3 regions of the Chryseobacterium sp. CS2K3 genome follow, and region 2 is predicted to be linked to each of the others. Evidence: riboswitches for the same ligand, from Rfam matches in the RefSeq annotation. Region 2 holds a riboswitch; each other region holds the start of a gene.
What was found. A riboswitch is a leader RNA that binds a small molecule or an ion and turns the genes downstream of it on or off. The one in region 2 is predicted to bind S-adenosylmethionine.
Positions count from the first base shown of each region.

Region 1: another riboswitch for S-adenosylmethionine. It lies ahead of AC5YGG_RS00065 (alpha/beta fold hydrolase); the one in region 2 lies ahead of AC5YGG_RS00795 (SusC/RagA family TonB-linked outer membrane protein).
Region 3: another riboswitch for S-adenosylmethionine. It lies ahead of AC5YGG_RS15070 (TonB-dependent receptor plug domain-containing protein); the one in region 2 lies ahead of AC5YGG_RS00795 (SusC/RagA family TonB-linked outer membrane protein).

Region 1 covers NZ_JCAKRW010000001.1:10,973-21,559, reverse strand. Annotated here, with positions in the region: gene AC5YGG_RS00080 (DUF58 domain-containing protein) at 1-1,161, shown strand, start outside; gene AC5YGG_RS00075 (OsmC family protein) at 1,186-1,605, shown strand; gene AC5YGG_RS00070 (MGH1-like glycoside hydrolase domain-containing protein) at 1,868-4,483, opposite strand; SAM riboswitch class I at 4,672-4,780, shown strand; gene AC5YGG_RS00065 (alpha/beta fold hydrolase) at 4,841-5,779, shown strand; gene AC5YGG_RS00060 (ACT domain-containing protein) at 5,784-7,322, shown strand; gene AC5YGG_RS00055 (O-succinylhomoserine sulfhydrylase) at 7,448-8,608, shown strand; gene AC5YGG_RS00050 (homocysteine S-methyltransferase family protein) at 8,695-9,705, shown strand; gene AC5YGG_RS00045 (fatty acid desaturase family protein) at 9,789-10,587, shown strand, end outside.
Region 2 covers NZ_JCAKRW010000001.1:154,075-164,661, forward strand. Annotated here, with positions in the region: gene AC5YGG_RS00770 (CusA/CzcA family heavy metal efflux RND transporter) at 1-469, opposite strand, end outside; gene AC5YGG_RS00775 (DUF6660 family protein) at 609-935, opposite strand; gene AC5YGG_RS00780 (hypothetical protein) at 1,112-1,687, shown strand; gene AC5YGG_RS00785 (hypothetical protein) at 1,754-2,218, shown strand; gene AC5YGG_RS00790 (RagB/SusD family nutrient uptake outer membrane protein) at 2,299-3,792, opposite strand; gene AC5YGG_RS00795 (SusC/RagA family TonB-linked outer membrane protein) at 3,810-6,755, opposite strand; SAM riboswitch class I at 6,839-6,935, opposite strand; gene AC5YGG_RS00800 (type II 3-dehydroquinate dehydratase) at 7,180-7,587, shown strand; gene pckA (phosphoenolpyruvate carboxykinase (ATP)) at 7,780-9,396, opposite strand; gene AC5YGG_RS00810 (GYDIA family GHMP kinase) at 9,524-10,429, opposite strand; gene fabD (ACP S-malonyltransferase) at 10,442-10,587, opposite strand, start outside.
Region 3 covers NZ_JCAKRW010000008.1:168,351-178,937, forward strand. Annotated here, with positions in the region: gene AC5YGG_RS15050 (prolyl oligopeptidase family serine peptidase) at 1-1,133, opposite strand, end outside; gene AC5YGG_RS15055 (hypothetical protein) at 1,238-1,903, opposite strand; gene prfA (peptide chain release factor 1) at 1,979-3,064, opposite strand; gene AC5YGG_RS15065 (APC family permease) at 3,211-4,509, opposite strand; gene AC5YGG_RS15070 (TonB-dependent receptor plug domain-containing protein) at 4,517-6,940, opposite strand; SAM riboswitch class I at 7,036-7,141, opposite strand; gene AC5YGG_RS15075 (alpha-amylase family glycosyl hydrolase) at 7,215-10,049, opposite strand; gene AC5YGG_RS15080 (T9SS type A sorting domain-containing protein) at 10,237-10,587, opposite strand, start outside.

The DNA of each region.
Region 1 (10,587 bases), 140 kb from region 2:
CAAAAGAATGCTTTGCAGGCTCAAAGAATATTACCTGAAAAATTATCCAATGGTGATGAGAACTTTGTAAAGATTGATATTAAAAATAATTACAGTTTTAAGATTACCACTAAGGTTATTGATGAAATACCCTTTCAGTTTCAGAAAAGAGATTTCCTGATTGAAAAATTGATCCAGGCTGGGGCTAATACTTTCTTTCAGTATTCGTTGGAACCCAAAGAAAGAGGAGAATATCATTTTGGAAACTTAAATATTTACGCTTCATCTCCTTTAGGATTTGTTGCCAGAAGATTTACATTTCAGAAAGATGCGATGTTACCATCTTATCCGTCTTTTATTCATTTAAGAAAATATGAATTGATGGCATTGCAGAGTGAATTTATGCTTGGAGGAATCAAAAAGATCAGAAAACTAGGACACACGATGGAATTTGAGCAGATCAAAGACTATGTTCCGGGTGACGATATCAGAACCATCAATTGGAAAGCGACTTCCAAGACGAACCGATTAATGGTTAATCAGTTTCAGGATGAAAAATCACAGCGTATTTTTATGTTGATTGATAAAGGAAGAACGATGAAAATGCCTTTCAATGGATTAAGCCTTTTAGACTATTCCATTAATGCAACTATGGCATTATCTCACATTATTTTACGAAAAGGTGACAGAGCCGGGATGATGACATTCTCTAAGAAAGGAGAAAATAAAATTGCAGCAGACAATAAATCCGGGCAGCTTAAAAAAATATCGGAAGCACTTTATAATATCAAAACAGATTTCTTTGAAAGTGATTTTAACAGATTGTATCAGGATATAAAATATACAATCAATCAACGAAGCCTTATCCTGCTTTTTACCAATTTTGAAACATTGGACGGATTAAACCGTCAGTTGAAATATCTTCGGGGAATAGCCAAGAATCATCTGTTGGTTGTAGTATTCTTTAAAAACTCAGAATTACAGACTATGATCAACAAGAATCCTGAGAATATGCAGGAAATCTATGATGAAATTGTCGCAGAAAAATTCGAGTTTGAAAAGAAGCTTATCATTCAGGAACTCCGGAAATATGGAATTTATACCGTTTATACACTTCCCGAGAATTTGAATATTGACGTTATCAATAAATATTTGGAGATAAAAGCCAGAGGAATTTTATAATTTTGTATCAAGTAATAAGCAATAATGAAAATAACACTTAACAGAATAAACGACGATTTTTTATTTGAATGCACAAATTCCCAAGGGAACTCTATCCTTTTAGACAATACTTCTCAACCGGGTGCAAAAGGAGTTTCTCCTATGGAGAGCGTATTGATGGCAGTTGCAGGATGTAGCGGAATAGACGTGGTATCCATTTTAAAGAAACAACGTCAGGATATTAAAAGCTTTCAGGCAGAAGTAGAAGGAGAGAGAGTCCAGGTAGATGATGCAAAACCTTTTAAATCCATAAAAGTAAAATTTCTTTTAGAGGGAGAAATTGACCCTAAAAAAGCTTTAAAGGCAGCAGAATTATCTTTTGAAAAATACTGTTCCGTATCAAAAACATTAGAACCGAATGTAGAAATCGGATATGAAGTATTCGTTAACGGAGAAAAAATTTAAAACTATAGTGAGGCTTGAGAGCCTCATTTTTTTTGCCACGAATGCACGAAATTTTTATTAAAGCGCTGATTTAAACGGCAGAATACTATTAATATCCAAAAACTATGTCTATGTGAAGGATTATTAAACGCAGAGGGTTGATAGATTTTATTTGTGAAATTATGCAAGTATAATTTCATTAGTGCATTCGTGGCAAAAAAAAATATATAAAAAGAAAACCAGATGTTTCATCTGGTTTTTATTATTTATTAGCTATTATTCATTAGAAGGTAAGTCTGGGTTTTATCAATTTCGCCACAGTAGCCGTCCAACCCGTTTGGTGAGAAGCACCCACACCACGTCCGTTATCTCCATGGAAATATTCAAAGAAAGTAATATAATCTTTAAAATGTTCATCATAATTGAACTTTGGATTTCCTCCATTAAAGGCACGTTGTCCGTTTTCATCCCTTAAGAAGATCGAACAAAGTCGTTTGCTGATATTCTGTGCTACCTCATCCAGATTTTTCTTCTCTCCGCTTCCGGTTGGGAATTCTACTTTCAGACTATTTCCATAGTAATAATGGAAGCGCTGCAAACTTTCCACAATCAGAAAGTTGATGGGAAACCAAATGGGTCCACGCCAGTTGCTATTTCCACCAAACATTCGGCTGTCGCTTTCTGCAGGAGTATAATACACTACATTTTCATTGCCATGAACCGAGAATACAAACGGATTTTCTTCATAGACTTTAGACATTGCCCGAATTCCGTAAGAACTTAAAAACTCTTTTTCATCAAGCATTCTCGATAAAACTTTTGTGAGTCTGTTTTTACGAAGAATACTCATCAGGTGTTTTCTGCCCTGACCTTCCTCATCCCAGTGAGAAACCAATTTTGTCAGTTCAGGCTTATTTTTTAAGATCCAATCCATTCTGGTTTTGAAGTTTGGCATCTTTTCCAAAAGACGATGATCTACAATTTCAACAGCGAAAAGAGGAATCAATCCAACAATACTTCTTAATCGTAAAGAAACACTGTTTCCGTTTCCAAGCTGAAGAACATCATAGAAAAATCCATCTTCTTCATTCCATAAGCCTTTTGTTCCTTCGCCCAGATTTTCCATAGCCTCAGCGATGTACAGATAATGCTCGAAGAATTTGATCGCCATATCTTCATATACCTGATAATATTGTGCAAGTTCCATGGCAATTCTCATCATATTGAGAGCATACATTGCCATCCAGCTCGTTCCGTCAGCTTGTTCCAGGTGCTGCCCATCCTCTAAAACCATATTTCGGTCAAAAGCTCCGATATTATCCAGCCCAAGAAAGCCACCACCAAAGATATTCTTGCCATTTTTATCCTTTCTGTTTACCCACCATGTAAAATTTAAAAGAAGTTTCTGGAAAACTTTTTCAAGGAATAGCAAATCCGGTTTTCCATTATTTTTTTCATCAATCTTAAAAACTCTGAAGCAAGACCATGCATGGACAGGCGGATTTACATCGCTCATATTCCACTCATAGGCTGGCAGTTGTCCGTTAGGATGCATATACCATTCCTTGGTAAGAAGTAAAAGCTGTCCTTTAGCAAATTCTGCATCTATAATGGATAGAGGAACACAATGGAAAGCGAGATCCCAGGTTGCATACCATGGATATTCCCATTTATCAGGCATGGAAATAATATCTTTATTGTGAAGATGATTCCATTCCGTATTTCTCACATATTCATTAAAGTTTCTTGGAGCTTCAAAATTCGGATCACCTTTCAACCATTTTCCAATGTTGTAATGATAAAACTGTTTGTTCCAAAGAAGTCCAGCGAAAGCTTGTCTCTGAACGTTCTTTTCATCTTCATTCGTCGTATCATTTTGAACTTCATTGTAAAATTCTTCAGCCTCATCTTTTCTGGTATTAAAAATTTCATCAAAATTCTCAAAAGGTTCAGCAGTTGCTTCAGGGCAAAATCTGAATTCAAAAGTTTCAGATTGTCCGGCACCAATTACCTCATCAATTAAAAAAGAAGCTTTAGTTCCTCTTTTTTCTGGATTTACCGTATTACTACGATGGATGATAAAATTATTGATACCATCCTTAAAGTAAGTGTTTTCTGCCTGAGGGGCGCCATACAGCTTTGGAGTATTGGTTTCATTTTCACAAAATACCCTTTGATTATTATCTTTTCTTGAGTAAAACTTCTTGATAGAAATACTGTCGTGTTCGATATTAATACTTCCGTCATGTGAAGCAAACATTTCAGCTTTATAAGTATTGTAACCCCATTTCCAGTTATTTCTGAACCATGCCGTTGGTGCAACTACAATAGGTGCGTCCTGCTGACTTCGGTTACAAACCGTTACCCTTGCCAGAATATCATTGTGATCTGCTTTACAGTATTCTATGAAAATATCAAAATAAGCATCATTATCAAATATCCCTGTATCAAAAATTTCATATTCAGGTTCCTGCTTACTGCGTCTTCCGTTTTCCGCAACCAATTCATCATAAGGAAACGCATTGATCGGATATTTATAAACCATTTTCATATAGCTATGAGTAGGAGTGTTATCCAGATAATAGAATATTTCCTTGATATCTTCTCCATGATTTCCCTGAGGATTGCTCAATCCAAAGAAACGTTCCTTTACAATTCTATCCTTTTTGTTCCAAAACGAAAAAGCAAAACAAAAAAGTTGTTTTACGTCTGAGATTCCGGCAATACCTTCCTCGCCCCATCTGTACGTGTAGCTTTCCGCATTATTATGATTGGTATAGTTCCATGCATTTCCATCCGGACTGTAGTCTTCACGTACATTTCCCCATTGGCGGTTACTTACGTAAGGTCCCCAGTTTTTCCATTTGGTATCTTGTAATCTTTCCTTTTCGGCGATCATATGTCATCATTTTTCAATACGAAGTTAGTTTTTTTGTAAAATAATTCCAATTCCTTTTATCTGAATAATAATTAATATGCCTCTGAAATACTTGTATTTAAGGGCTTTTTTAAATATTAAATTAATTTTTTTTTGATTTTAAAAGAAAAGAACTACCTTTGCACCATTCGTTCATTCAAATATTGAAAATGTTATCAAGAAAGGTTGAGGGATTAGACCCTATGAAACCTTAGCAACCCTTTGCGCAAGCAAAGAAGGTGCTACGTTCTACCAAAGTAATTTTTGGACAGATAACTTACTGAAGTTCTTTTCAGCCATTTCCTGTGGCATTTTCAATTGTATTAAAATATAATAGAATTGAAAACAGAACTAAACTATATTAATCTTTCGTATCAAACCAATTCCCAAAAGGAATACAATATCTCGTTAAGCTATGAGCTTTTCGGGAAAGACCTGTTTACAGCTCCCATTATTTTGATCAATCATGCTTTAACCGGAAATTCAACAGTATCCGGTGACAAAGGTTGGTGGAAACAATTGGTAGGAGAAAACCAGATCGTTGATACAAATAAGTATACAGTTCTGTGTTTCAACATTCCCGGAAACGGATACGATCATTTTTTAATTGAAGACTATGAAAACTTCACCCCTTCAGATATAGCCAATCTATTTTTGAAAGGATTAGAAGATTTACATATTACAAACTTATACGCCATTATCGGAGGCTCACTTGGAGGAGGAATTGCTTGGGAAATGTTAGCAAAGCAACCTAAGCTGGCAGAAATTTTTATTCCCATTGCCTGTGATTACAGAACACATGACTGGCTGCATGCACAATGTCTGGTTCAGAAATTCTTATTAAATGATAAAGAACAGCCATTACAGAAAGCAAGAATTCATGCTATGCTCTGCTACAGAACCCCCGAATCTCTTAACGACAGATTTCAAAATAAATACAATAAGGAAAAACAACGCTTAGAATCAGAAGATTGGTTGATTTATCATGGTAACGCATTAAACGAAAGATTTAGTTTAGAATCTTATAAGCTAATGAATCATCTACTGATGAATATTAATACTGAAGAAGAGGCATTGGAGAAAATAGAGGCACGAATGCACATGATCTCCGTAGATACAGACCTTTTCTTTCCCGCTTCTGAAATCCGAATATGCTTTGAGAAATTAAAAGAGAAAAAGAAGGATGTTTCTTATCACGAGATCCAATCTATACACGGGCATGATGCCTTCCTAATGGAATATCAACAATTAAATAATATCATAAAAAACATTTTATAAAGTAATGAAAAATGCTAACGAAATAAAATTTTTGAAGAACAGATCAATCATCAAATTTGAAGGAGAAGATTTCCTGGGTGAAATCGGAATTGATGGACGAATTTTTAAAGCGCTTACTTTAGCGCGTATCAGTGTGGGAGTGATCTCTCAGCAGGCTATAGAAAACGGAATCTCTATTTTGGTTCACGAAAATGATGCTGAGAAAGCCGTAGCTTGTCTTATTGATGAATTTGAAGAAGAAAGAAAATCAGGGAAAGTATCTCAAATATTTAGTATCAACAATGTTTCTGTGATCGGTTTTGTTGCAGAAGATTCCAATAAAGTATTCGCAGAACTGGCGAGAAACAATGTTTTTCCATTGCTTTTAAATCAGGTGGCAGGAGAAAACAGAGTGAATATTGTAGTGACGTCTTCACAAGACGAGAAAACAAAAAATATCATTGAATCTGAAATTTTCAAAAAACCTAAAACCGTTCATCTTGCCATTATTGGGCACGGAAATGTAGGAAAAACACTGATCCAGCAGGTTCTTGAATCTTCTGAAGAGATCAAAAGACGTAAGAAGATAGACTTAAAAGTAGTTGCTGTAGCCAATTCAAAGAAAATTGCCTTCAACAAAAAAGGTTTTGATAATAACTGGACAGATGAGGTTTTAACAGCAGAACGTCCATCCAATGTACAGGAATTGATCAATTTTTCTAATGAAAATCAATTGGAGAACCTTATCGTTGTAGATAACACAGCAAGTAAGGACTTTGTTAAAAATTATCAGGCACTGGCAGAAAATGGTTTTGATCTGGTTTCTTCCAATAAAATATTCAATACTCTTCCAATCGAAGAATACCGAAAACTAAGATACACGTTGAATAAAAAAAACAGACGTTATCTGTATGAAACCAATGTAGGAGCTGGTCTTCCGTTAATTGATACCATCAAATTATTACACCTTTCAGGAGAAAATATTACAAGAATAAAAGGTGTTTTCTCAGGAACTTTAAGCTATGTTTTCAATAATTTTTCTTTGAGAGATGAAAAATTTTCAACAATCATCAATGAAGCTTTGGAGAAAGGATATACAGAACCGGATCCAAGAGAAGATTTATCAGGAAATGATGTAGCAAGAAAATTATTGATTTTAGCGAGAGAACTGGATCTTATCAATGAATTTGAAGATATCAATATTCAAAATCTTGTTCCGGAAAGCTTACTTGAAGTTTCAAAATCAGAATTCCTTACAAGACTTGAAGAATTAGACGAAGAATACCAAAAGATAAAAGAAAGTCAGGAACCAGGTAATGTATTGAGATACGTAGGTGATTTACATGGTGATTTGCAGAAAGACAAAGGTGAATTGGATGTAAAACTGATTTCTGTTCCTGCAACTTCAGCCTTAGGACAATTGAAGGGATCCGATTCCATCTTTGAAATCTATACAGAGAGCTATGGTGAAAACCCAATTGTTATTATGGGAGCCGGAGCCGGAGCACAAGTGACAGCAAGAGGAGTATTCGGTGATATTTTAAGAGTAAGTGAAACAAAATAAATTAATGTAACAATCTAACAATGTAGTAGTTTACCAATAGCTATCATTGTCATTCTAAGCTAAGCGAAGAATCTCATTGTTACACTGTTAGATTGATACATTGGTAATTGACAAATTAAAACTATATGGAAAATTTCGAAACATCAGCAATAAGAACCCAGACTGAAAGATCTCAGTTTGACGAGCATTCTACCCCTTTGTATCTTACCTCCAGCTTTATTTTTCAGGATGCTGAAGATATGAGAGCAAGCTTTGCTGAAGAAAAACCTAAAAACTTATACAGCCGTTTCTCCAACCCGAATGTATCTGAATTCACAGAAAAGATCGCTAAAATGGAAGGTGCAGAAGCCGGATATGCCTTTGCAACAGGAATGGCAGCCATCTATTCTACATTTGCAGCTTTGTTAAATGCCGGAGATCATATCGTAAGCTGCCAGTCAGTTTTTGGATCTACTCACACTTTATTCACAAAATATTTCCCGAAATGGAATATTGAAACAACTTATTTCAAAGCCGAAGACGCAGAGAATGTAGAACAATATATTAAACCCAATACAAAGATCTTATACCTTGAAACGCCTACCAATCCGGCAATCGAGATTCTTGACCTTGAGTTTTTCGGAAAGATTGCGAAGAAACATAACTTAATTTTTATTGTAGATAACTGTTTTGCAACACCTTATCTTCAACAGCCAATTAAATATGGTGCAGATGTTGTTGTACATTCCGCAACGAAGCTGATTGACGGACAGGGAAGAGTATTAGGTGGAATTGCAGTGGGAAGAGAAGACCTGATCAGAGAAATCTATCTTTTTGCAAGAAATACGGGACCTGCATTGTCTCCTTTTAATGCATGGGTATTATCAAAAAGTTTGGAAACATTAGCGATCCGCGTAGAAAAACATTGTGAAAATGCCTTGAAGGTAGCCGAATTTTTAGAAAGCCATCCTAATGTAGAACTTGTAAAATATCCGTTCCTGAAATCCCATCCGAACTATGAAGTAGCTAAAAAGCAGATGAAGCTTGGTGGAAATATTGTCGCTTTTGAAATAAAAGGAGGAATAGAAGGCGGAAGAAACTTCCTAGATAAGATACAAATGTGCTCACTTTCTGCAAATCTTGGTGATACAAGAACAATCGTAACACATCCGGCATCTACTACACACTCTAAACTATCAGATGAAGAAAGAAACGAAGTAGGAATTACAGCAGGATTAGTCCGTTGCTCAGTAGGTTTAGAAAATGTAGACGATATCATCGCAGACTTAAAGCAAGCCTTAGATTAATCACAAAGAGCCCAACGGGGCGATTTACCCCCAAGATAGAACGAAATCTTATCAAGTATCAGTCTCACTCAACAACTATAAAAGAGATGACAAATATAGAATCACTAAACAAAGCCCTCAAAGAACGCATCCTCGTCCTGGACGGCGCAATGGGAACTATGCTTCAGCGCTATAAGTTTGAAGAAGAAGATTATCGTGGCGAGCGTTTTAAAGACTGGGAACACCCGGTAAAAGGAAATAATGACCTTCTTTCCCTGACACAGCCTCAAGCCATTGAAGAAGTTCACAAAAAATACCTGGAAGCAGGAGCAGATATTATTGAAACCAATACATTTTCCGGAACTACCATTGCAATGGCAGATTATCACATGGAAGAACTGGTTTATGAACTGAACTATGAATCTGCAAAAATTGCGAGAAAAGCCTGTGATGAATACACAGCAAAGAATCCCGATAAACCAAGATTCGTAGCAGGATCAATAGGTCCCACAAACAGAACAGCAAGTTTAAGCCCAGATGTGAATGACCCCGGATACAGAGCCATTACTTTTGAAGAACTGAGAGTCGCTTATAAACAACAATGTGAGGCATTATTAGACGGAGGGTCAGATATCCTGTTGGTAGAAACCATCTTTGATACCCTGAATGCCAAAGCTGCTTTATTTGCCATTGATGAACTTCAGGAAGAAAGAGGAATTAAAATCCCGATCATGGTTTCAGGAACAATTACAGATGCATCAGGAAGAACACTAAGCGGACAAACTGCGGATGCTTTCCTGATCTCCGTTTCTCATTTGAACTTATTAAGTGTTGGATTCAACTGTGCATTGGGAGCAGACCAGCTAACACCCTATCTGGAAACCTTAGCTCATAATTCAGAATTCTATGTTTCAGCATATCCGAATGCCGGATTACCAAATGCTTTTGGTAAATATGATGAAACGCCGGAAGATATGGCAAGACAGATCAAGGAGTATGTAGAAAAAGGATTGATTAATATTATCGGAGGATGCTGTGGAACTACTCCGGAACATATTAAAGCCATTGCAGAACTGGTAGAAAAGTATGAGCCAAGAAAATTGAAAGAATTTGTCTGATTTGATAGATTTTTTTAATTAAAATCAATAATGAGGGCTGGGTTATAAATATTATCTTTAAGTAAACCACAAAATTTAATATAATGGAAAAGCCGAGTTACTTAAAAGATTCAGACGATACCAAGCTATTTAATGAATTGAGAAAGAGAGTAAACCAACGGGTAGAGACCCTTCCTGACAACAGGGATGTTTATATTAAGATTAAAGCGGTGATTTTACCGATGATCTATATCGGATTATATTTCTTTGCTCTTTTTAATGCTGAAAAACATTGGGTTTATATTCTGAGCTTTGTTTTTATGGGAATCTCTCTGGTTTTGATTTATTTGAATTTAATCCATGAGGCAGCCCATAATAACATTTACAAAAGTAAAAAGCTGAATAATCTTGTCTTACACATTTTTGATTTTATTGGAGCCAATTCCTATATCTGGAAGAAAAGACATATTGCAAGTCACCATGCCTATCCGAATGTAGATGGTTGGGACACCGATATTGAGCAGAGTGGTTTACTGCTAATAGTTCCATGGATCAAGGCAAAAGGAATACAGAAGTATCAGCACAGGTTTTTCTTTTTAGTATATCCGTTGTATTTGTTCAATTGGATGTTTATAAGAGATTTCAGAGACTTCTTTGATAAAGAAAGAGTGATCTTAAAGACGCAGGGAAAAATACCTGTTGTAGAGAAAGTAAAAATGGTAAGCTATAAACTGTTTTACTTTTTTTATCAGATTGCGGTTCCTGTTATGTTCTTTAAAGTATCAGTTGGTCTGGCATTGGGAGCATGGTTTTTACAGGTGATTTCAGCAAGCATTTTTGCTTTGTTTGTTTTATTGCCTTTACATCCGCTTCCTGATAATGCTTTTCCAAGATTGAATAAAG
Region 2 (10,587 bases):
CATTGTATTTCTTTTCACTGCCTTTCTTGGGGTGAAGAATATATTGATATACTTCTCCAAGACCTGTACTTACAGGAGCCAGCTCAGGAGTTCCGACACCTTTAGGGATTTCTTCAACAGCATTTTTTAGTTGTTCATTGATCAGCTGTCTGGCAAAATAGATGTCTACATTTTCTTTGAAAACTACAGTAATTACAGAAAGTCCGAATCTTGAAATACTTCTCGTTTCCTGAATATCCGGAACATTAGCAATACTTTGTTCTATGGGAAACGTCACTAATTGTTCAACTTCCTGCCCTGCCAATGTAGGGCATGCGGTAATGATCTGCACCTGATTGTTGGTAATATCGGGTACAGCATCTATAGGTAATTTTGTGGCACTCCATGTTCCCCAAATGATCAATAGCAAGGTCATAACACCAATGATCACCTTGTTTTTGATACTGAATTTTATGATTTTATCTAACACGATTTTTATTTAATTTATATTGAAAATAAATGCATACAGTATAAAATACTGCAGCAAAAATATCCTGAAAACCTCTGCAATGGTATTGCAAAGTTTCAAGTGTACTTAGAAAGCGTAACTTTCTAAAAATCAATAAAAATTAAATTTTAGGAGGTTGCCAGATAGGATCGTATACCTGATAGGCAAAGTCGTTTTTATGAAACAGAATCTTTTTTGAAAAGTAAGCAGGAATCTGCTCAGGAATCTCCAGTAAAGGATGCATCTTAAATGCTGATACCGTAATTTGGCAACAGCTGCATGCACACAATGGCGAACAGATATCACCTTTATCTGTTGAATGTGCCCCGTGAATATTTAATGAAATTTTCTGTCCCACAGGCTCTGAAGAAAGATGAGACACGTCTTCACATGGCATCAGTGATAACGCCACAAAATAAATTGCCAATATCCATCTTAAAAGGTTCATTGTGACAAAGGTAAAGATTTTTTATAAAATGGGGTGAACCCGAAGCTTAATACAGCTTTATTATCAATCTATATTTTCTTGTTATCAAAACAAATACCATTTTTTTTATCCTAGAATAATGTTCTTACCTTTGTAAAATCAAACAGGCTTATTACTCATACGAATTCTTAACCCTCATGAAATTATTCAATCAATTTATTATTTCCTTACTTCTATTATGTATTATTTCCTGTACAAAAAACGATAGGGATAAAGTAGAATTATCTTATTCGTTTGAGAAGAAAGAAAAGAAGATCAACCTGATGTTGCGTAATAATACCAATGAGAATTTCCTGGTCATTATCTCCAAAACATTGAACTTTGATGGAAAGCAATCGGGAAGTGAAAAACTTGAAGAGAATAAACCTGTGAATGCATATCTTATAAACCAAGAACAAACGGTTTTTTCTAAACAAATTGACTCAATTCACTCATTTTTAAGTCCAAGTGCTTCACCAAATGATATTAAAACATTATTTCCCACCGCGGTATTCGTCAAGAAAAAAAGTACAAAACAACTGGAATATAAGTTCAATAATCATTTTATTCTAACTAAGGAATACAAAACTTCTTTCGGTAAAATGAGAGATATTTTAAACACTCCATATAATTTAGAAATGGTACAAAACATGCTCGAATGCAGGCAAGACGGACAGTATAAAATTTATCTGGATGATTTTGTGATCAAGGATAGCATAAAGGTTAAATTTTAAAAGTAGATTAACGACTTAGATATTACTTTTTTTTCTTTATAAACTCTATAAACCTTCAGCATTTAAATGAAATCTTTTACTGTAAAAGCTCTTATTATCTGTTTTTGTTTCATCATATTTTCATGTGAGGAAAAGGAAACATTAAGCAATGACATTACCATTCTAACCACAGGCAGAAGTCTTTCTACGTCTAATGGAACTGATATTTATACATCGGATCTCCAGATCGAACCGGATACTTCTGATACCCTCAGATTTAAATTGACAGAAAATGATTGGGCTATTTTAAAAGAGAGCTTTGACAAGAATCAGATTTATCTTATCAATGACAATACAAAAATCGGAAAGAGAGTACATTCTATTTATATGCCTGATAGGATTAAAATTAAAACAAATAAAAGGCAGTTATCTGTAGAATACCGTTATTTCATTGGAGAAAGAGAAAAATTTGATAGTGTAAAAAGTATCAGTTTCAATAAGTTTATGAAGACTTTTGACTCTCTTGTCTATTACCGGTCTCGAGGTAAATAATTTTAAAACCCTTTTGTAAAAAAACAAAAACCACCGCAAAAGCGATGGTTAAAAAATCAAATCTAATTATGGACTATAGATTATAAATTCGGGTTATTCTCAAGTTCTTTTTGTGGAATACTGAATAAATAATACTTACTGTTCGGTACAAATTCACTCTTATCAGGGAAATTAAAGATTGAATGCCCTCTTCCGTCAACAGTTTTTACTGTTCCATTTGGAGTCGTAATCTGAACCTTAATCGGTTTTCCTGCTGAATCTACAAATGGTTTTCTTACCACTGATCCCTGTGTTCTGATAATATCTGAAAGAGAGAACCCTTCACCAAATAATTCTTTTCTTCTTTCAATCAGTATTTCATCTACTACAGCACTCTGAGCTAATGAACCAGTGTAAGTATTCGCAAGTCTTGCGGATTTCAATTGGTTTAAAACTGTTACAGCCTGAGTTACATTTCCGCTTCTTGCTTCCGCTTCCGCTTCGATAAGGTACATTTCAGCAGCTCTCATATAAACGATGTCTCCGATAAGGGTTGGTTTAAATTTAAATTTAGCATATTTTAGCAATCCTTCTCTTGCCGGAAGATTATCCCATGAGAACAACTGAGATCTGATATCGTTGGTATCAAACAAAGCTTTAAAGTATGGATCAGCCATAAAACTATAGTAGAAACTTCCTGATGAAGACACATCCAGATAGTGGAAAGCGTAACTTGCATCAGACTGCTCCTGAGTTTGAGCATGCCCCCAGATCCATTCTACATTGGTGATATCATTGAAGCCATCTTTATATTTTTCCGGTGCCATTAAAGGATATCCTTCCTTCGCAATTTTTGCTGAGGCTGCCGCTTTACTCCATTCTCCGGTATTCAGGTAAACTCTTGCCAGAATTCCGTTCACAACGTTTCTGTTGATCTTATCCTTATTATTTCTTGTGTAATCTTTCAACAAATTATCTGCATCTGTAAGATCACTTTTAATCAAAGTATAAATATCTTCAAGACTGGATTTGCTCTTTCCAACGGTATTGATCGTTGAAGGTTCTGTATAAATAGGAGCCGTTAATGCAGACTTATTTTTAAGATAGCTGAACTGATAAAAGCTTGCAATATTAAGATAACAGAAAGCACGCAATGCTTTTGCCTGACCTTTTACCTGATTCTTTTTTTCCTGGCTTCCTTCGGTCCCATCAATTTTTGCAATAACATTATTCATATTATTAATGGTGGAATAAAGCATAGACCAGATAAACAACGGGCGGCTAGCAGTTCTGTTTTCCATTTCTGAAAAAGTGTAAGTACTTGCAAACCCGTATTTATTAGTCAATACAGCCACATCACTTCCCATTGCATCACTTGCTCTCATGACAGTTGAAAAACCAATGTTTGCATATGTTGTCCCGTCATTATTGAATTTTGCCCAGGTTCCGTTGATAACGGTTTCAGCACTTTCTGCTGTTTTGAAAACCTCTGTACTGTTGGATTGATCTGTAGGTGCTGTATCCAGCTCGCTTTCACAGCTTGTGAATGACCATAATCCAACCAGAGCAAAAGATAAATATTTTAATTTTTTCATTGTTTCAATTTTAAAGATTAAAGAGTTGCCTGAAGACCAAAAGTGATTGTTCTCATTGCCGGATATCTGTAATATGTTGTACCATCCAAAGCCTGCTCAGGATCCATTCCTTTATGCTTATAGAAAGTCAGAAGGTTTTCTGCCTGTACATAAATCCTAAACTTTTTAAGCCCAATTTTCTCAAAATAATCTGATGGAAGCGTATATCCTAAGCTTACATTTTTAAGTCTCGCATACGTTCCTGAATATAAAAATCTTGAAGACGTTGAAGTCCAGTTATTCGTTGTTGTATTCAGAGCAGGAACATCCGTGTAACGATTTTCCGGAGTCCATCTGTTTAGCATTTCTGCACTCCATGAACGTCCTCCTGCACTACCACTATGCATGATGGAAGTATAATCTGTATCCAGAATCTTTCCACCGATCTTAAAGGTTAGTAATCCAGAAAAGTCAAAGTTTTTATAAGTAATACTTGTACTGATCCCTCCGGTAACTTTTGGCAAAGCTGATCCCTGTAATGTTTTCACGGCTTTACCATATTCTGAAGTTGTTCCTTCTACTGAGTTTCCGTTAGCATCCTGATAAATAGTTTTCCATAGTGGATTTCCATTAGTTGGATCTACCCCTACCCATTCAGGGATATAGAAATCATATACAGAACCTCCCACTCTTAATAGCTTAGTTGTTCCAGATACGATAGAACCTCCGGGCAGCTTGGTAATTGTATTATTCAGAGTACTTAAGTTCACATCTACGTTCCATTGGAAATTATCATTTCTGATAGGCGTTGTAAATAATGAAAACTCAAATCCTGTATTTTTAATTGTTCCGATATTCGCCGGAAAATCACTAATCCCTATAGACGGAGCTACAGGCATGTTAAATAAAAGATCCTGACTTTTTCTCTGGAAATATTCGATGTTACCTTTAATTCTGTTATTAAGAATTGCAAACTCAAGTCCTACATTCAGATTTAGATTGGTTTCCCACTTCAGGTTCTCAGTTCTTGCTTTCTCCAGTGTTGTTCCTGCTTCACCACCAAGGTTTAAGTTTCTATATAATTCCTGATAAGCATAGTAAAGAGGTGATCCGTTTGGTCTTAGCAATTTATCATTTCCTTGCCCTCCGTAACTTGCACGTAATGTTAAAAGATTGAAGAAATCAAGGTTTTTAATAAACTCTTCATTGGAAACCTTCCATGAACCTCCTACTGACCAGAATCTACCCCATCTGTTATCCGGAGAGAATCTTGAAGATGCGTCAGCTCTTCCTGAAGCTGAAATGAAATATTTATTAGCATAGTCATACTCCACTTTTCCAAGGAAACTCAGTAAACTCAACTTATCACTATTCCCGCTGAAACTTACCAATAAAGAAGCTGCATCCGGCTCATAGTAATAGGGAAGAGAGAAGTTATTTCTACTTCCGGAAATGGTCTGGTAATCATATTTATAAAATTCATGACCTGCTAAAACATTCACATGGTGCTTACCAAATTTTTTATCATAGGTCAGGATATTACTCGTAGTATAAGACAATGTTCTGGTATTGGATCTTGTCACTGAACCTCCAATTTCTGCTCCCTGCCCTAAAAGCGGATTAGAATATAAATGTCCGTTATAATTCACTAAATCCACAGAAAAGCTCGATCTGAATTTCAATTCCGGAAGGAATGTAAGTTCCATAAAACCTTTTCCTGAGAAGTTATCTTCCTTATTCTCATTTTTATCCAATGGTAAACTTGCCGCAGCATTCTGATTCTGAAGAGCTGCCGTAGGTCTGTACTTACCAAAATCGTAGATTTTGTTTCCCTCTTTATCCAACACATAAGAACCGTCATCGTTTCTTTCATAATAAGGATAGAAGGAAGGAATAGATCTCGCTGCATGGATAATATTACTCGCTTTAGAATCTGATGAAGGAGGTGCCTGCTGAATACTGTTGGTATAACTTAAGTTCACTCCAACATTCAACCAGCTTTTTACTTCAGAATTAATCTTTAATCTGGTATTATATCTTTTGAATCCGGATTCAATTGCCATTCCTTTATCATCCAGATATCCTAATGAAAAGAAATAATTACTTTTATCACTTCCACCACTAATATCAAGATCAACCTGATTTCTGGAAGCGATTCTCTGTAAAACATCTCTCCAGTCATCATTCCATAATGCTTTTGCACCCGGCAATAATTTTCCGTCCGGACCTACGGGCTTGGGATAATTAGCCCCATACGGATTAATTGATAAACCTGCAGGACCATAAATAAGATTATCTGAAGCCATCTGACCAGCCTGTTGTGCAGAAATTTGCTTAGACTGATATCCATTTCTCATCGCTTCCCAATACAATTGGAAGTATTGATCTGTATTTACTTGTTCGTAGTCTTTTACTGCCCTGCTTGAAAATCCCTGGCTTATGTTGAAATTTACTTTAGCCTCACCTTTTTTCCCGGATTTTGTTGTAATGATGATAATCCCATTGGCACCTCTTGATCCATATAATGCACTAGCCGTAGCATCTTTTAGTACACTGATAGACTCAATATCACTAGGGCTTATTGCATTTAAGTTCCCATCAAAAGGAATTCCGTCTACAACATATAAAGGATCACTTGAAGCACTTACAGAACCAATTCCTCTGATTCGGATGGTAGAAACAGCTCCCGGTTGTCCTGAAGCACCTGTAATTTGTACCCCTGGCACCTGTCCGTCCAATGCTTTTGTAATATTGGTTACCGGTCTGTTATTGATTTTATCGCTTGAGATAGTAGCTACTGAACCTGTATAGCTATTTCGCTTAGCTTTACCATAAGCAACCACTACTACTTCATCAATCTCTTTTTCTTTAAGGGTATCTTTTTTCGGCTTGGAGTTTTGCCCGCTTACGCTTACAATTCCTAAGAAAAACGCTGCCACAGGGGGAATCCAAACTTTAGAATTAATTAGTTTTTTATTAATCATAATCAATTTTGTTTATCATATATTAAAATTTTACCCTTTGCAGAAAAGTCAGCAAAGGGCATCGATTAATACGATAAACCAAACGCTTATTTTTCCTTTAAAGGCTGAATGTAACACCTTGCGCGTAGCAGGTTGTTAAGATTTCGCAGGGTCAGTTCCCTCCATCTTTCTTTATAAGCCGATCGAAATATGATTGCAAAGCTATAAACTTTTAGTCTACAAAACAAGTAGACTTATTTGTTTTTCATGATAAATTTTCAAAAATTAACATAAGATTATATTAAAACCCATCAAAATAAGGACTTACACAAATTATCACTTTCACAAACATGACAAATATCATTATTAATAATTCAATGAAACAAATGAGATACTAGGTAAATATTTTTAACATTTAATTGAAAAAACTTTTTAATTTTATAGAATGAAAGTTTTGATTATAAATGGTCCCAACCTTAACCTGTTAGGAACCCGAGAACCCGAAATCTATGGAACAGTTTCTATGGAAACTTATTTGGAAAATTTAAAATCCGAATTTACATCTCACCAACTTCAATATTATCAATCAAATATTGAAGGAGAAATCATCAACAGACTTCAGGAAGATGATTTTGATGCTGTCGTGATTAATCCCGGAGCTTTCACGCACTATTCTTATGCAATTGCAGATTGCTTAAAAAATATCAGAAAACCAAAGGTTGAGGTTCACATCAGTAATATTTATAAGAGAGAAGAATTCAGACAAAAGTCTGTAACCGCTGCTAATACTGATGCGGTTTTATCAGGATTTGGAATGGATGGATACAGATTAGCTATCCTTAGTTTAAAGTAAATCAATGATAAATCACCTGATTTATACTGTATGTAATATTTAGCTCGCAAATTGAGCAGATTAGGCAGATCTTAATTGTATAAGTTTATATATTCACCCCAGAGCCATCTGCGAAATCTGCCTTATCTGCGAGAGATAAAAATAAAAAAGCCTCATCAATGATGAGGCTTTTCTGTATTATAAATAATCTGATTAGATCGTTTGTTCCTGTAATTGAGGTCCTGAAGGGATCAATCTCTTACCTTCTTCAGTATCACAATACTGCTCGAAGTTTTTGATATATCTTGAAGCAAGATCTTTTGCTTTTTCTTCCCATTCTGAAGCATTTTCATAAGTATCTCTAGGATCAAGGATTCCTGTAGATACATTTGGAAGCTCAGTAGGAATCTCAAGGTTCATGATTGGAACCTGAGTTTTAGGAGCATTATCGATAGAACCGTCAATGATTGCATCAATGATCGCTCTTGTATCTTTTAGAGAAATTCTCTTACCAGTACCATTCCAACCAGTGTTTACCAAATAAGCTTTAGCTCCGTGTTCTTTCATTTTTCCGATCAATGTTTTAGAATACATTGTTGGGTGTAATGTAAGGAACGCTTCACCGAACGCCGGAGAGAAAGATGGCTGAGGCTCAGTAATTCCTCTTTCAGTTCCTGCTAATTTAGAAGTATAACCGCAAAGGAAGTGGTATTGTGCCTGATCTTCATTCAGGATAGAAACCGGAGGAAGTACTCCGAATGCATCTGCTGAAAGGTAAACGATCTTTTTAGCATGACCAGCCTTAGATGGTAATACAATTTTGTTGATATGATAGATTGGATAAGAAACTCTTGTGTTTTCAGTGATAGATCCGTCTGTATAATCTGCTACTCCATTGTTAATTACAACGTTTTCAAGAAGTGCATCTCTCTTGATCGCTCTGAAGATATCTGGTTCTTTTTCTTCTGATAAGTCAATTACTTTAGCGTAGCATCCACCTTCGTAGTTGAATACTCCGTTGTTATCCCAACCGTGCTCGTCATCACCGATAAGATATCTTTTTGGATCTGCTGATAAAGTAGTTTTTCCTGTTCCTGAAAGACCGAAGAATAAAGCAACATCTCCTTTTTCACCTACGTTTGCAGAACAGTGCATAGAAGCCATACCTTTTAACGGAAGGTAATAGTTCATCATTGCAAACATTCCTTTCTTCATCTCACCTCCGTACCAAGTACCTCCGATAATCTGTAGCTTTTCAGTAAGGTTGAACATTACAAAGTTTTCAGAATTTAATCCTTGAGCTTCCCAGTTAGGGTTCGTTGTTTTAGAACCGTTGATTACAGTGAAATCTGGTTCTCCAAAGTTTTCAAGCTCATAGTGAGAAGGGCGGATGAACATGTTTGTAACAAAATGTGCCTGCCATGCTACTTCCATGATAAATCTTACCTTAAGTCTAGTATCTGCATTGGTTCCACAAAAAGCATCTACTACATAAATTTTCTTAGCTCCTGAAAGCTGATTCATCACTAGTTCTTTACAAGACCCGAAAATTTCCGACGTTGTAGGTAAGTTTACTTTACCATCCCAGAAAATTGTATCTCTTGTAACATCATCCTGAACAATATATCTGTCTTTAGGTGAACGACCTGTGAAAATTCCTGTTTTTACTGATACCGCGCCCGATTCCGTAAGTTCCGCTTTCTCAAACCCCTGATTTTCAGGAGAAACTTCAGCCTGATATAATTCTTCGTAAGAAGGATTATACACTACTTCATAGTTTCCTTTAATCCCTAATTTCTCTAAATCCTGGATGATTTTAGTGTTTTTCATTTTACTTATATTTTCTATTTCTTTATTGACTTCAACAAAAATAATATTAATTATTTGTTAAAGGTGGTTTAAATATACTGATATAAGTCAGAATGACAAATAAAAAAACAGGATTGTAAAATATTGATTATAAATCAATTATATTTGACCATTCAAAAACGGTAGTAAAACCTTTCTCCCAAAAATAGTCTTTATAGTCCCCAAATTTGGCACTCATTACAAAATCTCCGCCCCAGGCACCCAAACTTTTCACAAAAGAAGGACAATCTGAGAATAACTTTTCCTTAACTGTAGGAATTTCAATAAAATCTGAAATTTTACGTTCATGAATCATCATTAATTCGGAAAAATTTTCTAATTCATTGCATAATAAAATCTTCTTTGTGATATCTGAAAATTCATTGATCAATTCCGGAGATTTACTTTTTGACTTGTAGAGATTAATACCTTCACGGCTATCCTGCTTCTGATTTAAATGGATAAAAATTAATTCATTTTTAAACGAAGGGTTAAAATTTACCTTCTCGAATTTAATCTCAGGTTTACTTTGAAACAGAACTGCAGATTTTTCTTTGGCAACAGCAATATCATATCCGCTTCCTCCTAAACTAATCGTATTTAGGTAAAAAGGGTCAATTTCTGCCCATTCTGCAAGGTTGTTCATCAATGTAGAACTGCTTCCAAGCCCGAAATCTGCGGGAAACTGAAGATTTGTTTTTAAATGATACGTAAAATCACTCTTGAATTTAGTGGTAGAAAGCTGCTGAACGTTCTTTAATGTTTTTAGAATAAATTCAGCGCTTGAAGGAATATTGGCTTCCAGAATCTGCCAGTTTTTATAATCAATGACAGCTTTTAGCCAAGGTTTGTCTTGATGGAGTGCTTCCCAATGAATTAAAGACTGATGATCATCCTTTTCTTCAAAGAAAAACTCTTGTCCCAGCTTGGTAGGTACCGCTAAGACAAGAGCTCCATCTATTGCGAAATATTCTGAAGTAAGCATAAGCTTGCCCGGTGAAAATATCGCGTTCATATTTTTTATTAATTAGATTGCAGAAGTAGCATCTACTGATCCGTCAATTTTTTTGATTAATCCCTGAAGGGTTTTTCCTGGTCCCACTTCCACGAAATTGGAAGCTCCGTCTTTAATCATATTTTGTACAGACTGTGTCCATTTTACAGGACCTGTAA
Region 3 (10,587 bases), on a different contig from region 2:
ACAATTTCTCTAATCAGTTTTCCTGTTTTATCAAACTGCTTTACCTGATCAATAGCGTCAATCATATAGGTAGCAAAGAAATATCCGCCCCCTGTAGAGATTCCCAATACGTTTTCTGTTTGTGGAATAACATCTTTCCATGTTTCAGGAGCCGGGTTGCTGATTGTTGTTTTTACAAGACGCATATTCGGAGCATCTTTATCTGTAAAAATGAAAAGATCATCTCCTTGTGTATCTACGATATTTGCATTGACGTCAAATCCTTTTGTAATCTGAACAAAATCACCGCCTTTTTTAAGGTCTTTGATATATATTTCATTTCCGTTGGTAGCATTAGCCGCAGAAATAATAAGATATCTCTGATCATCTGAAACGTGCGCTCCAAGGTATCTTCTAGGCGTTTTTTCTCCTCCGAAAATCAGTTTATCTTCAGATTGTTTTGTTCCTAATTTGTGAAAATAAACCTTATGCTTATCTGTCATCCCGGAAAGAACGGTTCCTTCTTTTGGTTTGTCATAGCTTGAGTAATAGAATCCTTCGTCTCCCTGCCAAGAAATTCCGCTGAATTTTACATCAAGTAATGTTTCGTCGATTTGTTTTTTGGTAACAGCATCAATGATGATGATCTTATTCCAGTCACTTCCTCCTTCTGAGATAGAATATGCTGCAAGGTTTCCTTTTTTGTTGAAAGAAAGGTTAGACAATGAAGTGGTTCCTTTGTCCGAGAATTTATTCGGGTCTAAAAATACTTCTGTTGCTTTGGTCTTATTGTTTGTTCTGTATAATACAGATTGTGCCTGCAACCCATCATTTTTAGAATAATATGTATAATCTCCTTCTTTGAATGGTGCTGAAATTTTCTCATAATTCCAGATATCTTTCAATTGATTTCTGATTTTATCTCTGAATGGAATTTTAGACAAATAATTCTGGCTGTAAGCTACTTCTTCATCTACCCACTTTTTAGTAGCATCGGAATCGTTTTCAAGATCTCTGTACGGATCAGCAACAGCAGTTCCAAAATAAGTATCAGTCTGGCTTCCCTTTAATGCTTTTGGATAATTCATTGTTTGAGAATAAAATGATGCTGAAAACAGAACTCCAGCAGTTAATAATATAGGTTTAAAATTCATAGTGAACGGTTTTATCAAAAATACATAAAGTATGTGAAATAAAAAAAGTCCCGAGAATTCGGAACTTTTATTTTTTAAACAGCTATTAATCAGCAGTTCATTACTTAGAAACTGTCGAAATAGAAGTCGGTAAGATTGGTAACAATTTCATCCGGACCACCGTTCCAGTAGTATATTTTATCTCCTTCTTTCAATTCGTATAAGCTGAATTCCTGGTCTGTAGTAATTGTTTTATCTGCAGTAGTAAAATCCTGAATCATTTGGTTCAGGAACTTTTTCAGCTCGTCTGCTTTTATCTTTTTAGGATCTGTTTTGGGTTCAGGAGTAGGATTGGCAGGAACTTTAAAGCTTACGGTATATTCTACCTTTGCAATTTTCTGTCCTTCTACATATTCGTTAGGCTCAACATTGATTTTCTTGATGTTCAGCTTACCATTTCGGAAATTGGCAAATACGGCTTTGAAATAGTCTTCTGCCTCTTTTTGACATGCTGTGGCTGCAGCTTTAGGAAATATGGATAAAAAGCTGTCTGCGCTTGTTTTAATCATATCATCTGTATTTTCTTTAAAGTTTACTTCAAAAGCATCTTTTCCTTCTACAGTGGGTCTAAGATAATCATTAAGCTTTAAGCGTGTTGGCTCATCATTGTTCAGAAAAGTTCCGAAGAACAGTTCAAAAACTTCTTTAGGTTTCTTTACTTCTGTCTGTGCAGAAACGTATTGCCCCATGATGGTAAGCAACAGCACGAAAATAATTTTGTAGTTTTTCATAGTTTAATTAATTACTGGTGATTAAAACAAAAACCTCTGAAAAAATCAGAGGTTTCTATTTTTTATTTTAAAACTTTAGTAGTTTTCTTCTTCTCCTTTCATTTTTTCTGCGTTCTCTGCCATGATTACGGCATCGATCATTTCAGCAATATCTCCATTCATATAAGCATCCAGATTGTACATAGATTTGTTGATTCTGTGATCTGTTACTCTTCCCTGAGGATAGTTGTATGTTTTGATCTTTGCAGAACGGTCACCTGTGGAAACCATAGATTTACGTTGTGCAGCGATATCTCCCTGTACTTTTTGTAATTCGATATCGTAAAGTTTTGTTCTTAGCATTTCCATTGCCAATTCACGGTTTGCTAGCTGAGAACGAGCTTGCTGACAAACTACTACTAATCCTGAAGGTTTGTGCGTCAACTGTACTTTGGTTTCAACCTTGTTTACGTTCTGACCTCCGGCACCTCCTGAACGCGATGTCTGCATTTCAATATCAGCAGGATTCAATTCGAAATCTACTTCCTCTGCTTCCGGTAAAACAGCAATGGTAATTGCTGATGTGTGAACTCTACCCTGAGATTCTGTTTCAGGTACACGCTGTACACGGTGAACTCCTGATTCGAATTTCATGATTCCATATACGCCTTCACCTTCTACTTTCATGATCAATTCCTTATATCCTTTTGCAGCTTCATTGGAATCGGTCACTTCATGTCTCCAGCCTTTTGTTTTGAAATACATGGTATACATTCTATACACATCTTCTACGAAGATTGCAGCTTCATCACCTCCTGTTCCGGCACGTAATTCTACGATAACGTTTTTGTCATCAGCAGGATCTTTAGGAATTAAAAGAACTTTTAACTCTTCTTCCAATCCGGGAATTTTTGATTGTGCTTCCAGTTTTTCTTCTTTAGCAAGATCTACAAGATCTCTGTCTGAACCGTCAGCAATAATTTCGTCAGATTCTTCGATGCTATCCAATGCACCTTTGTACTGATCGTAAACTCTTACAATTTTTCCCAAATCACTATATTCTTTGTTCAAAGAAGAATATCTTTTTTGGTCTGAAATGACATCAGGCTGTATAATAAGGTCTGCAACCTCATTATATCTTTGTTTTATAGCTTCTAATTTTGGAATTAATGATTTAGACATTGTGGAATTTTTGTGGGTGCAAAGATAAGAATTATTAATTCAAAATTAAAGTATAAATTTTTGAGCATGAAGGATAAAGGGACAAAATAGTAAAAAGGCTGGTTTGTGAATTTACCTGTCTGTATTTTATATACATCATTTTTACTCTAAACGTCCTTGGAAAGTCTTCTGTCTACCCAATATAAAATGAGCCCTACTGCAATTATTCCCAATCCGATCATACTTTCTTTAGGATTATGGATGAATGTAAAGTAAAGGATGTAAATACTGAACAGTAAAAAAACAGTCGGAAATATGTAAAATGCATTGGATTTAAATATTTTACGGTCTTTCTTTTTAAGAAAATAAACCGTTGAAATTGCCAGACTTGCAAATAACTGAAGGATAAAGGCCGTGTAGACAAAAATCTCCTTGAAACTTCCTGTTAAAATAATGATTGTGGCAATCACTGCATGAGCAAAGATAGCCCTTACCGGAATTCCTTTTTTATTTCCTGCTGAAAGCGGTTTCCAAATACGGGTATCTTTTGCAAAAGCCTGTGTAAGCCTTGAACCCACCCATAGATAGCCACTGATAGTTGCAATAAGCTGTAATGCGATGAAAATATTAACAATTTTCCCAAAGGAAAGTCCCAGCATATTCACCGCCGCTTCACCCATTACATCTTCTTTTCCTGCTAATTGACTTACCGGAGCGTGTTTCAGCATAATATAATTGACAAGAATATAACTCACGGTTACAAAAACAGTTCCTATGATCAGGGATTTGGGAAGATTCTGCTGAACATCTTTTATTTCTCCTGCAATATACGATGCGGAATTCCAGCCAGTATAGGAATACGTAACAAAAACCAGTGAAGTAGCAAAGGCAGGAAGCATGATTTCGTTCTGCCAGCTGTCACTAAAGTTCAGACTATTTCCAATTTGTGGATCGTCTGATAATCCAACCCCAAGAATAACCAATACGATAATGAAGGCTATTTTAATGAAGGTAAAGAAGTTATGAAACCGGCTTGACGTTTTTAAGCTAAAAGACAAAGTTATTGCAACTAAAAATATAGCTGCAATTGCGAAACCGTTCCCGAAGGAATAATCAAATACGGAAAGATATTTGGACATTGCAAGTGCAGCCAGTGCCACAGGTGAAGAAAAACCGATGATCAGGGAAATCCAGCTTATGAGATATCCGAATAAAGGATGATAAGTTTCTTTAAGGTAAATAAAATCTCCGCCATTTCCTTTAAAATGTGAGCCTAATTCGGCATAGCAGAAAGCTCCGAACAAGGCGAGAATCCCGCCAATAATCCATAACAGGAAAATACTATAGGTATTGGTAATATCGGATAACTGAAACCCGAGCGTTGTAAATATCCCGGTTCCTATCATATTGGAAACGACGATGGCAGCAGCTGTCTTCCAGCCAATCTGATGTGAAGAAGTACTCATTTACTGATTAAAAATTAAAATTAAGCCTTCCAAAGAAATAGCTTCCCAATGTTCCCATCTGAACGGGCGCATATTTGAATACTCCATAGTATGAATTTTTATAGGTCTGAAGATCCGGAAAAACATCGAATACGTTATTGGCTCCTACCGTAAGGTTGATATTTTTAGTAAGGTTATATCCTACACTTACGTCAGTAACTACCTTTGGAGAAAACTCCTGAACGACCCCGAAAGGAAAACCGTCTCTTATGACTTTACCAAAATAGGTATTTCTTATGAGAAAATTGAATCTTCCGATACCGTAATTTAAGCCTAAGGAAGCTTTTGTTTTTGGAGAAAGTGTCTCAATAATATTTATCTGATCCGGACCGAAATATTCGTCCCTTGGGGTATCTATCTTTTCAGGAAAATGAAAGCCTGTAATTTTTGTTTCTGTATAGTTTCCGGCAAGGTTTATATTTAAATTTCCGCCTCCCAGCTTCCAGTCGTAAGTTGCAACCACTTCTATTCCTTTGGTTTCTGTATCAATTGCGTTGGCAAAAAATCTACCGCTTTTCACTCCATAATTTGCCAGCCTTTCATCGGTAATATTACTGGTAATGACAATTCTGTCTTTTACCCTGATCCAATATCCATCTATGGTAATAAATAGATTATTTAAAGGCTTGAAGGTAAATCCTGCGCTGGTATTCACCGATGTTTCCTGTTTTAGTTTATCAAAATTAAGATCGCGTGCTGCCTGGCTGTCATTTCTAAAAATTCCTTTGGTAACGATCTTTAAACCGCTTGTGGAAATATCTGCGTAAGAGTTATTAAAATACTGCTGTTGAAGCGAAGGCGCTCTGAATCCTGTCCCTACCGCCGCTCTTACTGCATAATTTTTTACAAACTCATATCTTAAAGCTAATTTTCCGTTCAAAGTATTTCCAAAGTCTGAATAGTTTTCAAATCTTCCAGCCAGATCTATACTCAGCTTTTTATCCAGATCATAGGAAATGTCTGCGTATACTGCTGTGGAATGTCTGTCTTTCTTCAATGCATTTGCAGGTGAAAAACCGATGAATGATTGTGAACCACCTGCTCCGATAACCTGAGAGCCGTCCACAGCAATGTTTCCGTCAATATCATATTGCGCATATGAGGCTTCATCTCCGGCTTTAATCTGATATTGCTCAAATCTGAATTCTCCTCCGAATCCAATATTGAAGTTCTTTATATTTTTAGCAACATCAAGATTGACTGTATTTTGTAGGAAACTGTGCGATCCGGCATAAAAACTCGTTGGTGATTTTATGCCTAAGGATGCGTTATTAGTATTGCTTACATTATATTTGAAGGTATTGCTTCCAAATGTATTGCTGAGATCAATCAGCCAGTTATTTACATTATATTTTGCCCCAACAGCGTAAGAAATATCATAGATCTGAGATCCCAATACTGCCTGAAAACCGTATGGATAAATTTCTTTAACTATATTAAAATCTTCACTTGGCAGCCTTCTGAAGCCATATCCTTTTCCTTCTTTGATACTGAATCCACCAAAGGAATAGAATTTAAGATTATCATTCAAAGGATATTCTGAATTGAAAAATAACTGTCCCTGCCTGATCTGTGCATCTCCGATCTGAAAATTAAAATCATCTCTTGTCAGTCCTTCTTTTTTCAGCATAAGATCATCCTGTTCTCTCGCTACATCCGGATTATCAGCAAATTCATAGGCAAAATTTTTCCCGAAAATATCAAGATCATGATTTTGGGTTCTCGTTGTTTTACCTCTGTGGCTTAATTGTAATGAAAGGTTGATAAAACCATCATTTTTACCAAGAGAGGTTCCATAGTTTACACCTGCCTGATAAGTATCTCCGTCATTTCTCCCACTCAATCCGTAGGTCAAACTTGCAGAGGCTCCGGCGTTCTTTTTAAGAATAATATTAATAACTCCTGCAATGGCATCTGATCCATATTGTGCGGCAGCTCCGTCTCTTAAAACTTCTATTTTTTCAATGGCAATGATCGGAATTGTACTTAAATCTGTTCCTACAGAACCATTTCCAACTGTATTCTGATAGTTTACCAATGAAGTTGTATGCCTTCTTTTTCCATTAAGCAAAACTAAAACCTGATCAGGTCCCATTCCTCTCAAACTTACAGGATCAATGTGTTCTGTACCATCAGAAGCGGATTGTCTTACGGAATTAAATGACGGAACCACATAGTTCAAAAGGTCCTGAGCTGTCATTTGTGGGGAAGATCTTTGAATTTTATCGATATTGATAACATCTACCGGAACCGGTGTTTCCAGTTTTGTTCTTTTAACGTTACGGTTTCCTACGATGACAATGTCTTCGATCTGATTTCCTTTTTCCTCCTGCTCCTGGGCTGCGACCAAAATTGTCCCAAGCAGTAATACAGCTGTGCTTAATTTTTTCATCTTTATTCTTGCCAATTAATACTATTTCTCCACAGATCATTCTGCAGATACACACAAGACATCAAGAAATGGAATTCATATAAGAATATTGACTTCACTTATCTCCCCCATCGGGTTGGAATTAGCACCTTTACATTTCTGGAATCATGCAGGTTGCTAAGGTTTCATTGGGCCAAATCCCTCCACCTTTCTTGATAAATCTAGTGCAAAGGTAGACTAATTTTTTCAATATGCAAAAAGGCAAATCTGCTCATCTGCAAATTTGCCTTTGTATTTATTTTACAATCATCTTTTGAATTGCCATTCCTGTTTCTGATTTCAGATGAACAAGATAAGTTCCTGCCGGATAATTAACTTTCAGCTCATGGATACCGTTTTCTTTATCCAGCCTAAATGAATCGAGCTTTTTACCATTCATATCGAAGATGATAATTTCACCATTTTTGACTTTATTAAAAATTAATTTTGCCAACCCATTTTTCACAGGGTTTTCTCCGATCTGAAGAGACAGTTTATTTGCTGCATTTACATCTGAAACAGATAAAGATCCTTCGTAGTTCCCGAAAATTCGGAATTCTCCCGGCTGTAAAGTAATGGAAGCTGTTGTATTGGTAATATTATTGATCGTATTATCCATTAAATTTTGCCATTGTCCGGTATAAGGGAAGTAAGCAACAACATTTTGCACTGATGTGGAATAATTGGCAAGTACTACAACATTCTTCATCCCATTGATAGAAGCATCATACAGATAAATTCGTGTGATCAATCCATTAGGATCATTCATAAGGTTATTGGATTCTATACTGTATGTCTTGGATTTAAATATCTGATAAGTATTTCTTATATCGATAATTTTTGCCCAGGTATTATACACAGCTTTTCTATTGACATCATTATCATATCCTAATGTAAAAGCAATAGGCTTTTCGTCTGTTCTGCAGCTATTATCAATAGTTCCGTTGGCACATCTGTTAATACTGAACTCATAGCCCAGCTCTCCAAACTGCCAGATCATTTTCGGTCCGGGAATCGTGAAAAATGTGGCTCCAAAGGTCTTCATTCTTTCCAGAGCTGTAGTAAGGTTTTTCACGTTGTAGCTTCCGTTAACAGCACCGTAAGCAAGGTTTTTAAACATTAATCTTTCTTCATCATGACTCTCTCCGTATCCTACTGCCCGCATATTGGTAAAGCCGTGAAGAGAATGATTCATGCGGTCATAGCTGCTGTTTTCCTTATACCCCATTGTATTTTGATTGTAAGGCTCAGTTTGTTTATTCCAAAGCATAACACCTTTGCCTTCTGCAGCTCTATAATTTGCCCATTGTTGTTCTTCGGCATCTGTTCCAAGATGTTCAAATATTATGTAAGAATTAGGATCAATTGTCCATTGTCTGTCTGCATAATGTTTCATAATATCCACTCTGTCCTGCTGATAAGCATTGGTACAGTTTTCATCGTTCTCAGAGCAGTTTTGAGTAAATCCTTTTGTTAAATCCCAACGGAAACCATCAATACGATATTCTGTCAGCCATTGCTGAAGACATCTTTCAACGTAATATTGAGTTGAAGGACTGGAATGGTTAAAATCATTAAATACGTTATAGGAATGTTTTGGAACCTGATTGAAATAAGGATTATTTGCCGCAACATCTCCATAACCATCGCCATCAGGATCTATATTCCAAAGCCTTACCAATGGTGAACGACCTGTTGCATGATTAAATGCAACATCCAGAATGACGGCAATTCCGTTCTGATGACACAGATCTACAAATTCTTTGAATTTTTCCGGAGTACCATAAGCTTTATCTAAGGCATAATGGAAGGAAGTATTGTATCCCCAGGAAAGATTTCCATCAAATTCCATGATTGGAAGGAGCTCAATGGCATTGATTTTTAAATTCTTTAAATAATTGATCTTGTCAATTAAAGACTGCCAGTTTTTTTCCTGAGTAAAATCTCTTAACAACAATTCATATATGATAAGATCTTCTTTTGCAGGTCGCTGAAAATTAGTTACCTGCCAGTTGTAAACAGCTTGTCCTGTCTTGAATGTAGAAACCTCAAAATCCTGTCCTGCCGGAAAAGCCGGAAGATTAGGACAAGTAGAAGCAGAAATCCAAGGATCATCATATGAAGATAAAATCTGAGGTGAATAAGGATCAGCTACTTTTTTTAAGTCATTCGTTCTGTATTGAAATGTATACAATTGCTGTGGCGTTAATCCATTCAATTCTATCCAATACAGATCAGGATTGGCTGTATCTCTTTTCATTAAATAGGCATCATTCACCGCCCAGTTATTGAAGCTTCCTATAACATGTACAAAGTTTTTATGGGGAGCATATAACGCAAGCCCTACTTTTGTCTGATCGCTAGAATTATAATTTATTCCTTGCTTTATCCAGTTTGGAATTGCCTCAGCAACCACATTTCTGGGCACCTGCAATAGGAATGCCGCCTTCTTTGAGCTTGCATCTTCTGTTGCAATAAGTTCCATAGTTGTATCCTGCGTTACCGTGTAGTTATAAGAATAAGATTGAGACGGTGTAGACGTTGAATTCACAACGGCTCCGTTCGCTTTAAGCTGATATGTAGCATTTACATTCGTGGTTGCTGTAATATTGATTGAATTACCCGCTGGTACAGAAGTAATACTATTCGCAGCAGGATTGGTTAAGGTAAGATTCAGAACGCCAACATTCACATAAACATTCGGTGAAGTCTGATGTGCACCTGTTTTATCTTTTAATAGAAATCCAAATCTTCCAATTCCGGTTCTTCCGAAAAAAGCAGTTGGTGTAAATGTGAGAGAATAGGTATCTGTTCCTGCATTATAATTAAGTTTATTCAGTTCATTGGAATTATCCCAGCTTCCGTTGGTAAGACAATCCTGACTATTTTGATAGTTGGCATCATAAGACCAGGACCAAATGTAGATTGAATTATTGGAAACTCCCCAGGCAGTTTCATCAATCTGATCTCCGGGAACCGTAAGCGTAATGGCATCCGTTTCATTGAATGGGTTGGGTGAAATTGTATAATTAATCTGCCCGAAAACAAACAGTCCTACAAACAGAAAAACAATAGAATAAAAATTTTTCATGTCATTATTTTTATCGAATATAATATTAATTTTCTTTGAAAACACTTATTTTTATTCATTCCATAAGCATTTTCACATAAAAAAGACCCATGAATGAATCCATGAGCCTTTATAATAAAAGTAATTGTAATGAACTATTGTACCTAACGAAAAAACGTCAGTTATATTTATTGCTTCCTTAAAAAAATTAGTTTTTCATAATTTTCTTAAGAACAGCCTCTCCATTCTTTAATTGTATTTCTACCCAATATAACCCTTGAGCCAGCCCGTTCATATTAATTTGACGATCTGAGAAATCTGCTTCCATTGTTTGCCCTATGGCATTTACAACCTTTACTCTCTGTATCACGGCATCTGTTTTAAGCATCAAAATTCCTTTTGTAGGATTAGGGTATACTTCAACACTTTTACGGCTAAAGGCAAGGTCTGTTGTTCCCAATCCAGCTTCTGTTTTGACACATCTCACGGATGCTCCCTGACCTCTCGGACCTCCGGCTGATGGATTAACAGATAGAGTTCCTATATACAAATATTTTCC